2 regions of the Paenibacillus sp. FSL H3-0469 genome follow, and region 2 is predicted to be linked to the other one. Evidence: predicted binding sites of a transcription regulator. Region 2 holds the regulator's gene; the other holds the start of a gene.
What was found. Region 2 encodes LexA, which represses DNA repair genes until DNA is damaged. Its sites were predicted from a motif close to CGAACATATGTTCG; they were not measured.
Positions count from the first base shown of each region.

Region 1: addB (helicase-exonuclease AddAB subunit AddB) is a predicted target of LexA. The motif match lies at 2,603-2,616, and genes of this name have one in related genera.

Region 1 covers NZ_CP150302.1:2,584,266-2,589,309, reverse strand. The annotation lists gene NSS83_RS11250 (Na/Pi symporter) at 1-810, opposite strand, end outside; gene NSS83_RS11245 (class I SAM-dependent rRNA methyltransferase) at 911-2,314, shown strand; gene addB (helicase-exonuclease AddAB subunit AddB) at 2,717-5,044, shown strand, end outside.
Region 2 covers NZ_CP150302.1:1,111,458-1,116,501, reverse strand. The annotation lists gene NSS83_RS04795 (hypothetical protein) at 95-367, shown strand; gene NSS83_RS04790 (hypothetical protein) at 383-742, shown strand; gene NSS83_RS04785 (hypothetical protein) at 836-1,057, shown strand; gene NSS83_RS04780 (hypothetical protein) at 1,168-1,386, shown strand; gene NSS83_RS04775 (L,D-transpeptidase) at 1,466-1,804, opposite strand; gene lexA (transcriptional repressor LexA) at 1,993-2,619, opposite strand; gene NSS83_RS04765 (LysM peptidoglycan-binding domain-containing protein) at 2,817-3,233, shown strand; gene NSS83_RS04760 (DUF896 domain-containing protein) at 3,343-3,552, shown strand; gene NSS83_RS04755 (hypothetical protein) at 3,600-4,127, shown strand; gene NSS83_RS04750 (HAD-IA family hydrolase) at 4,163-4,948, shown strand.

The sequences.
Region 1 (5,044 bases), 1.5 Mb from region 2:
GCCGCCGATATTCAGCGCCACATGCGACCAGGCGACGAATACGCCGGAAGGCGTACTGCCGATGGCGGCAATGACGGCAGTGACGCAGGTGCCGATATTCGCGCCGAGGACGATGGCGATGCCAAGCGCAGGGGGCATCACGCCGCTGGCGGCGAGGCCCATCGCCATGCCAATAACTGCGGCGCTGCTGTGCACCATCGCCGTCAGCACAGCCCCGGCGGCCAGCCCCCAGAGTGCGCTGGTTGCGGCATGCCCGAGAAACCAGCGGAACAGGGCGCTGCCTTCCAGGGCGGGGCCGATGGACTGCATGACCGCGATGCCCCACAGGACGAGCGCGAAGCCGGTGACCGCGAGGCAGATGAACTGCAGCGGTCCCGAGATCCGGCGGCAGAGATCAAGCAGCCGCCGGGACTGGGGGGCCAGCTCGCCGGCCATCACGGCGGCGGCCCACAGGCAGAGCGCCGCGATCAGCAGCGGCGCGGCCAGCGTGCTGATCTGCAGGCTGATCAGCTCCGTTGTCAGGCAGGTGCCGATGTTGCTGCCGAGAATAATGCCAAGCGTGCGGGCATAGGTCAGCAGCCCGGCATTGACCATGCCGATGGTCAGCACCGTTACTGCGGTGCTGCTCTGCAGCAGCGCCGACAGCAGGGCGCTGACGATCAGGCCTTTGGCCGGTGTGGAGGTAGCCTTGTGCAGGCTGCGCTTCAGCAGCGGACCGGCCAGCCGCGACAGCGAGGCTTCCATCACCTTCATGCCGGCGAGGAATATGACAAGACCATAGAGGACAGGGAATAACAGTTCACGGATCATAAGGACAGGCTCCTTTTTGAACGGGGGTTGTACCAATATATGAACGCCAGGCATAGGACATGTATATTAATCTGGCAACAAGAATAGGGAGTTGAAGGTATTGGCATCAGTAATTCTGGAACGCAACCGTAAAAAAAGACTGGAGCAGGGCCACCCATGGGTCTTCGCCAGTGAAGTAGCATCTGTAGACGGAGAGCCGCAGGCAGGCGGACTGGTGGATGTTCTGACCCATCAGGGGAGGTACTTGGCTACCGGGTATTATAATCAGGCTTCACAGATCCGGGTGAGAATTCTGTCGCAGCACAAGCTGGCGGCGATGGACACGGCGTTTTTTGTAGAACGGTTCGCGGACTGTCTGCGGCACAGGGAACGCTTCCTGCCGGGGGCGGACGCTTATCGTCTGGTCTACGGGGAAGCGGATTTTCTGCCCGGGCTGATCATTGACCGCTTCGGTGAAGTCCTTGTGGTGCAGCTGCTGACACTGGCTATGGATCAGCGCCGCTCCGAGATAGTGGAGGCACTGGTGCAGGTGATGGCGCCGCGCGGCATCTATGAGCGCAGCGATGTCAGTGTACGGGAGCTGGAGGGACTGGAACAGACTACGGGTGTGCTCTACGGCGAATGCCCGCGCCACATTACCGTAAGTGAGAACGGGCTGAAGGTCATCGTCGATATTGAAGAGGGGCAGAAGACCGGCTATTTCTTCGATCAGCGGGAGAATAGAGCATCGATTGCTCCGCTGATGAAGGGCTGGGGCGGGCGCAGCGGAATTACACTGCAGAATGTAGAAATCGAGGATGGGTCACTACAGACGCTGCCGGTCAACAAAAGCGGCAAGCCTGTTACCTTCCCATATTGGGATGGTGCAACTGTGCTGGAATGCTTTGCGCATACGGGAAGCTTCACACTGCATGCCTGCAAATACGGCGCTAAGAAGGTAACCTGCCTGGATGTGTCTGCGCATGCCATCGAGAGCGCGAAGGCCAATGTGGAGATCAACGGGTTCAGTGACCGGGTGGAATTCGTGGTAGATGATGCATTTGCCTTCCTGCGCAATCAGGTCAAGGGTCAGGAGGAACGCACCGAGCGCGCTACGGGCGGCGCAGCGGCAGAAGGGAAAACCGGAAGCAAACCGGCTGCCAAGGCGGATACCGCGAAGCCGATGACCGCCGGGGGAGGACGCACGTGGGATGTCGTGATTCTGGACCCGCCTGCTTTTGCCAAGACCAAAAGCGCAGTGGCAGGTGCCGTACGCGGGTACAAGGACATCAATCTGCAGGGCATGAAGCTGGTGAATGACGGCGGATATCTGGTCACGGCCAGCTGTTCGTACCACATGCAGCCGCAGCTGTTCCTCGATACGATCATGGAAGCGGCCAAGGATGCCGGCAAGGTGCTGAGACTGATCGAATGGCGGGCCGCAGGCAAGGATCATCCGCAGATTCTCGGCGTGGACGAGGGGCATTATCTGAAGTTCGCCATCTTTGAGGTGCGCAGTAAATAGAACAGAAGTGCCAGACCCGGCGGGGCAGCCGGTTTTGCGGGAAGAGTCTCTTTTATAGAGGCTCTTTTTGATGTATTCTACAACTATCTGTTAGCATTGAAACTAATTTACATGAGTTTAATCAGACTTTTCCGTCCGCCGTTTGCGCGGCTACGGGAGAGTCTTTTATTTAAATATAAGCGTATAGGTTTCACACCATACATTATCCTTCTATTTCTCGACGAAACGGTACCGTCTTTTAAAAGGACTGCAAAGCGGTTTTCACTTAGTGTGTTTTGCAAACAATGGCAAACGTACGTTCTGGAGCGTGCGGTGGAGGTATGCTATACTATTGAGACGAGAGTTTTCATAGATTCTGGTGTCGCATAGAGTGCCAGAATTCAACGGAAGGAGTCTGCTGAAATGACGGTTAACTTCATCATCGGCCGCTCGGGCAGCGGCAAGACAACTACAATATGGGAGCGGGTATCCGCAAGGCTGAAGGCAGAGCCGCTGGGGGCCCCGATCATTATACTTGTTCCCGAGCAGGGATCGTTCGGAGCGGAACGGGGACTACTGGCGGCGGGCGGTGTGAAGGGAAGTCTGCGCGCCCAGACGCTCAGCTTCTCGCGTCTTGCCTACCGGGTGAAGCAGGAGACCGGAGGGAGCGCGAGTCTGCCCATCAGTGAAGAAGGCAAGAAAATGCTGATCTACAAGATTATCAGCAAGCGCAAGGAGGAGCTGAAGCTGTTCGGCGCTTCCTCGGACCGGCCGGGATTTGTGGAGCGGCTCAGCAGTCTGCACACGGAGCTTAAGCGCTGCTGTCTTGGAGCCGGAGACCTGGAGGAGCAGATCGGCAGAATGCGGGATGCCACACTGGGCAGCCCTATACTGGCCGGGAAGCTGGATGATCTGCATCTCGTCTTCAGCGAGCTGGACCAGGAGATGTCACAGCTCTATATCGATGAAGAGGACAGGCTGGCCGAACTGTCTGAGCATATCGCGGACTCTGCCTATATCCGCGGCGCTGAGATCTGGGTGGACGGCTTCCACGGCTTCAGCAACCAGGAATTCATCGTCCTACGTGAGCTGATGCAGTATGCTGACACCATGAACATTGCGCTTACACTGGACCGGATCTATCCGCCGGGCGCTGCCCCGCATGAACTGGAGCTGTTCCATCCGGCGGCGGTTACTTATATTAAGCTGCGGGGGTTAGCAGAGGAGATGGGACTTACCGTGTGGGATGAGCTGCTGGCTCCGCCCGTCCTGCCAAGGTTCAAGGACGCTCCCGTTCTCGCACATCTGGAGCGCGGTTTACAGCGCCGGCATCCCTGGACAGGACCGGCTGAACAGGTGAAGGAAGCCATCAGCATCCGGGCTGCGGCTTCACGCCGCACCGAGGTGGAGGGCGTGCTGCGCGAGATGCAGGCCCTGGCCAGAGAATCGGGAGCCAAATATGGGGAAATGGCGGTATTCATGCGCAATATGGCCGATTATGAGCCGTTGATCGCCCCGTTATTTCAGGACTTCGGCGTTCCGTTCTTCCTGGACCAGAAGCTTAGTGAGCTGCATCATCCGCTGGTGGAATTCATCCGCTCTGCCCTGGATGTCGTCCGCCGCCGCTGGCGTTATGAGGATGTGTTCCGCTGCGTGAAGACAGAGCTGCTGCTGCCGCTGGACGGAAGCATTACCCGCGCTCATATGGATGAGCTGGAGAACTACGTGCTGGCTTGCGGAATTCACGGCTACCGCTGGACGGACGGGCGATCCTGGAAGGGGATTCCCCGCCTCTCGCTGGAGGGCAGTGAAGCTGTTGATGAAGCGATGCTGGCAAGGATGGAGGCCTGCCGGAAGGCGGTCACCGAACCGCTGCAGGCGTTTGAGCAGAGAATCAAAGCCAGCCGCAGCGGCCTGGAGCTATGCCGGGCGGTATATCTGCTGCTGGAGGATACGGAAGCGGCACGTAAGCTTGAAGGGATGGGAGCGGAGTCTCTGAAGCAGGGCCGTCCGGAAGCCGCACGGGAGCATAGCCAGCTCTGGGGCGCTGTTCTGGGTCTGCTGGACCAGATTGCCGAAATGATGGGCAAAGAACGGATAGAATTCAGCCTGTTCGCCGGGGTGCTGGAGACCGGGCTGGCAGAGCTTAAGATGGGGCTCGTCCCGCCCGCACTTGACCAGGTGCTGGTAGGTACGATGGACCGTACCCGGGTGTCGGGAGTGAAGTACGCCTTCCTGCTCGGTTTCAATGAAGGAGTGGTTCCGGCGCAGTTCAAGGAAGACGGCATTCTGTCCGAAGGGGAACGCCTCCTGCTGGAGAAGTCCGGTATGGAGCTTGCGCCTGGCTCATCCCGGAAGCTGCTGGATGAACGTTTCCTGATCTACAATGCGCTTACGGCAGCCAGCAGGAAGCTGTGGATCAGCTATGCTGCAGCTGATGATGAGGGGAAGGCGCTGCTGCCCTCGGAGGTTATCCGCCAGCTGCAGGGAATGTTCCCGCAGCAGTTAGATGAACACTTCCTCTCCGGCTTCCCGCCGAGCGGTAATGATGACGACGCTGTCCATATGGACTTCATCGGCCATCCTGAGCAGACACTCCGCATGCTGCTGCTTCAGCTCCGCCAGTGGCGTCAAGGTGCAGAGATCCCCGGCATGTGGTGGGAGGTCTATAACTGGTTTGCGGCGGAGCAGGGCGCAGACAAGCCAGCAGGTGAACAGGCAGCGGAATACCGCCATGCGGATCTGTCTATG
Region 2 (5,044 bases):
AGGAATTAAAACTCCAAATCAAATCCTTTTACATACTATTCCATATCATATATACTTAACCAGAAGAGAATTCTAGTGGCAGACATGGGAGCGGATGATGAAGAATACATATAAGATTATTCTTTCGCTGATGCTGGTGCTGACGTTGATGGGTCAGGTGGCAGGAGCTGAAGGAGTGGCTGTGCCTGCGGAGACCCAAGAAAGGCTTGTGGAGCAATATGGGCTGGATGCGCCGCCTCTGCCGGTGTGGGATTGGAGCAGTGTTGATGTCGGGGCCAGTGGAATTACAGGTGGGATGCTGTTCGTGTACCGGATGATGTTGAATCCGCTGGGAGTCCTGTTGCAAGTGATGTTGTATATTCTGTAGCTGAGGGGGAAAAGAATGAATTCGCGTTATGATACGCCAAGTCCTGCACGCAGAGTCCGCAGGAGATCGGGCGGTAAGTCGTTACTGGTCCTTATTCTTGTTCTGGTTGTGATGGCTGTTACGAATCCGGGGAAGGAAGCATTCAGTGAGTATTCTGTAAAGAATCTGGAGAATACGCTTGATCAGGAAATAGGAGACGGAATTAGTAAGCTGGTGGCCCAGCCTGTAATTGAGTCTTTGACCAAGAGGGATAACTACATTTTGTTCTCAGTATTCAGTGTACCGGACCTTAAGAATACCAAATTTTTTACCGGGGATGGCGGGGCTACTAAGAAGTATATCGGATTGTTCAAAATCCTTTTTATCAAGCTGTAAATATGGTTTACATATTGTTCCATAACCCGGTATAATTGAATAGATTGTTGGGCTAAATCTATTATCATGGTTGTGGAACAAGGAGGAACGAAGTTGAATACGGCTTATAAAGTACTGTCCAGTGATGCTGATCTATTCGCTGCCGCACTGGCACAGGTACAGGTCTACGTCGTTCAGCTGGTTGATGGCAAACCGCATGTGATTGCTGATTATGCCGGACCTGTACAGAAATGGACACCGGAGTACATAGTGCTGGCCGGAATGACTTATAGACGCGATGAATTTGAATTCCGGGTACGGTTGAACAAAAAGTAAGCAGATTACCTGTCCGCTGCTTGCAGCTCTAACATTACTGCCGAATCACACAAGCTTTGGAGCGATTCTTGGCATCTCTTATACTATCCAAGTGTAAAAGAGGTGTAAAGATGAGCCAAAGAGAACGTAACCGGATTCGCAGAGCCATTAATGTCCTGCTGACACAGCGGGCTGTCCTGCTGGAGAGACTGGAAGAAATCAATGAGAATCTGCGCAGAGTGCCTAGAGGTTCGCGGGCCAGAAGAGAGCTGCTGGCAGCCAGAGAATCGATCCGCGAGGCCATCCGTTTGAATACGGTGGCTATCCGTCTATTGAGAAGTGTGCTGTAGTCTGTATCCGCTCTAATTCATAGGAGTCACAGGAACCCTTGGGCCGCAATCTGGCGTCTCAAGGGTTTTTGTGACGTTCCTATTCCCGGATGGTGACAAGGATACCTATGGGAACAAGGGCGGCCAGGGCGAGTACATCTGCGTTATACATACGAATACAGCCGTGAGAGACCATGTGGCCGATGGAGGATGGGTCATTGGTTCCGTGGATGCCGTAATGCGGCTTGGACAGTCCCATCCAGAAGGCACCGAACGGGCCACCCGGATTGGGCTGCTTGTTAATGATGGTGTATTCGCCTACAGGGGAGACGGTTAACATTTTGCCGATGCCGACAGGGAAGCCTCTGGTGACAACGTCATTATCCAGCAGGTACAGCATGCGCTGTGACAGATCGACGATAATTCGATAATTGGGCATACAGATCAGCACTCCTTTATAACAGGATATGTGCGGAGCGGTACAGCGGTTCACAGAAAAAGTGGCCAAAAAGGAGAATGCAAACATTTGTTCGCGCTCTGCTTTTTGGCCACTTTACGAAATGAAATGAACAGAAAACAGGCTGCTTCGCATGGTGCGGAGCAGCCTGTTCTTAAGCGGGGAGTAGATTAGTGGATATCGCGGAATAATCCGATGACCCGGCCCAAAATCGTAACGCGGTTAAGGCGGAGAGGCTCGTACGCCGGATTCTCCGGCTGCAGCCTGATATGATCCCGTTCCTTGTAGAAGGTCTTGACCGTTGCTTCATCTTCTTCGGTCATCGCTACAACAATATCGCCATTGTCGGCAGTTTGCTGCTGGCGTACGATGACATAATCCCCATTCATAATTCCGGCATCCACCATACTGTCACCAAGGACAGAAAGCATAAATACCTTGTTATCGCCTACATAATGAGCAGGCAACGGGAAGTAATCCTCAATATTCTCTGTTGCAGTAATAGGAACACCAGCTGTAACCTTACCCACTACCGGGATGCGGGTAACGGTCTGGACGAATTGATGCACATTCTCTGAATCTTCCTGGCCGAGCAATTCAATCGCACGCGGCTTCGTAGGGTCACGGCGGATCAGGCCCTTCTTCTCAAGCCGGTCCAAGTGACCATGCACAGTAGAACTGGAGGCCAGGCCGACAGCCTCGCCAATCTCGCGGACAGACGGAGGATAACCCTTGCTGCGGACTTCATTACGTATAAATTCCAGGATCGCCAGCTGACGACTAGAAATCTTTGACATCGGTATCAACCCCATATACTATGTTTGGGAAAATTATAACATAGAACTTCCGTTCGTACAAACATAAGTTCTAAAATGAGGAAAAAACGAGAACGGAAATAAAGAGAACAAACGTTCCGAAAAAACTCTTGTTCGAAACACATGTTCGTGTTATATTATTTTCGAAAGCAAGAACATGTGTTTGGAGGATGATGATCATGTTAAAGTATAGTACCTACAACAGCATCTACAATAATGAGGATATCAAGGTGTCTGCTCCCGGTAATCCAACTGCTCATAGTAATGTAACCAAGGTCAAGGATGCGATTCTTCATAGTCTCACTGTGCTATCATCACTATTCCGTCAGGTCAGCCTGATGAAGATGGTCCTGGTGCTGATGCTTGTCATTTCTGGATTCACTGTAGTGGGCAATGTTTTTGCCGGTTCGGTCTCTTCACTGAAGCCCGATAAGCGGATCGTAGTCGAACGCGGAGATACCTTATGGAGCATTGCGTTAAGTAACAAGCCTGAGGACATGAGGACAGCCGTATATATAGAAGGAATAATGAAGACGAATCATTTGGAGAACAGCGTCATTAAGGCCGGAGATATTCTGACTTTACCTTTATATTGAAGGATTGTGTCAGACTAATGATCGACTCGGAGAGCTTTCAGGGGGTAGACCTTGACAAGCTCTTTTTCTCATGGCAAAGTTAAAATGAATTTAGAGGGAGGGAAACGTATTGAATATTGACGAATTGGTCGCACGCATCAATGAATTGGCACGCAAAGCTAAGAACGGCGGCCTGAATGAAGAGGAACTGGCTGAACGTGCCAAGCTCCGCGAGATTTACCTGGGGAATATCCGCACTAACTTTCGGGCCCAGCTTGATACTATCGAAATTGTGGACAATCCGGAGCATGAAGAGGGCAATAACGGACTTAAGCATTAGCCTGTTGCCTTTTCATAGATAATACAGGATGACTAGGGGGAACTTACATGGCCCGTTCTTGGGAAAGAATGGTTCAACGCAACACGAAGCAAATTAACCAGCAAAGAAAGAAGCAGGGGAAGGACTCTATTTACACTTCCAGCACTAAGACTGCCGCGAAAAGCATCGATATTTTCAAAGGCCGCAATATTGTATTCCCCGTAGTACTGATGCTGCTTGGCATCATGTTCTGGGTGGTCGGCTCGATTGACGAAGCTAAAGGAAGCGGTATTCTGGCCAACTGGCTGGGTGTAGTGCTGTACTTCCTGCTCGCTGCGCTGCTGTTCTTCCGCCGTCCGTTCCTTAAGGTTGAGCGTGCGCGTATCTCTACTATTAAATACAACCGCGAACGTTTCCTGGCTGCGGCGGATATTGAGAAGATCACTTTATCGCGCAGTGTAGTTACCATTAAGTATAAGGGTAAGCGCAAGCAGTGGATTTTCTCCAAGCTGATTAACCGTTATGACACCGCTGCGATGGGGGAACGTCTGGAGCAGTTCGCCAAGAACAACAATATTGAACTAGTGCACGAATAGGAAGACAGACCAGCATATAGGGAGTGGGAGAACTAATGCCGATTACCGCCGTACTATTTGACCTTGACGATACTCTGCTGTGGGATGACCGCAGCGTGGAAGAAGCCTTCCGCTATGCTAGTGAGGCGGCTGGAGATTCCGTTGATCCGCAGGAGCTGGAAGCTGCTGTACGCAGAGAAGCCCGTGCCCTCTATGAATCCTATGAGACATATCCGTTCACCAAGCTAATCGGTATTAACCCATTTGAAGCGCTATGGGCGAATTTCACTGCCGGTGAACAGCCGGAGTTCCGTCAACTGGAACAGCTTGCCCCTGTCTACCGTAAGGAATCCTGGCGCCGCGGCCTCGCCGCACTCGGGGTAGAGGATGAAGCGCTGGCTGCACAGTTGGCTGACAAGTTCGCCGCTGAGCGCCGCAGCCGTCCTTATATCTATGAAGAGACGCTTCAGGTGCTGAACGAGTTGCGCGGTAAGGTCAAGCTGCTGCTGCTGACAAACGGTTGTCCGGCACTTCAGCAGGAGAAGCTGGACGGTGTGCCGGAGCTTACTCCGTATTTTGACCATGTTGTGATTTCGGGAAGCTTCGGCAAAGGCAAGCCGGACAAGGGAATCTTCGAGCATGCGCTCGGACTGCTGGATATTGCTCCAGAGCAAGGGATCATGGTGGGCGATAAGCTTACGACAGATATTCTTGGCGGATTGTCTGCCGGACTGACCACAGTCTGGATCAACCGGAATGCGAAAGCATCGGACCCGGAGATTACGCCGGATTACCAGATCAGCCATCTCTCCGAGCTACTGCCGCTTGTAGACTCCCTATAATTGAATTCTATGAAGCCAGTATCCTATTTAGTGGGTATTGGCTTTTTTATGTAACTGCTATATTGTTTGAACTTGAAAATATACTGTAAAGGGAAA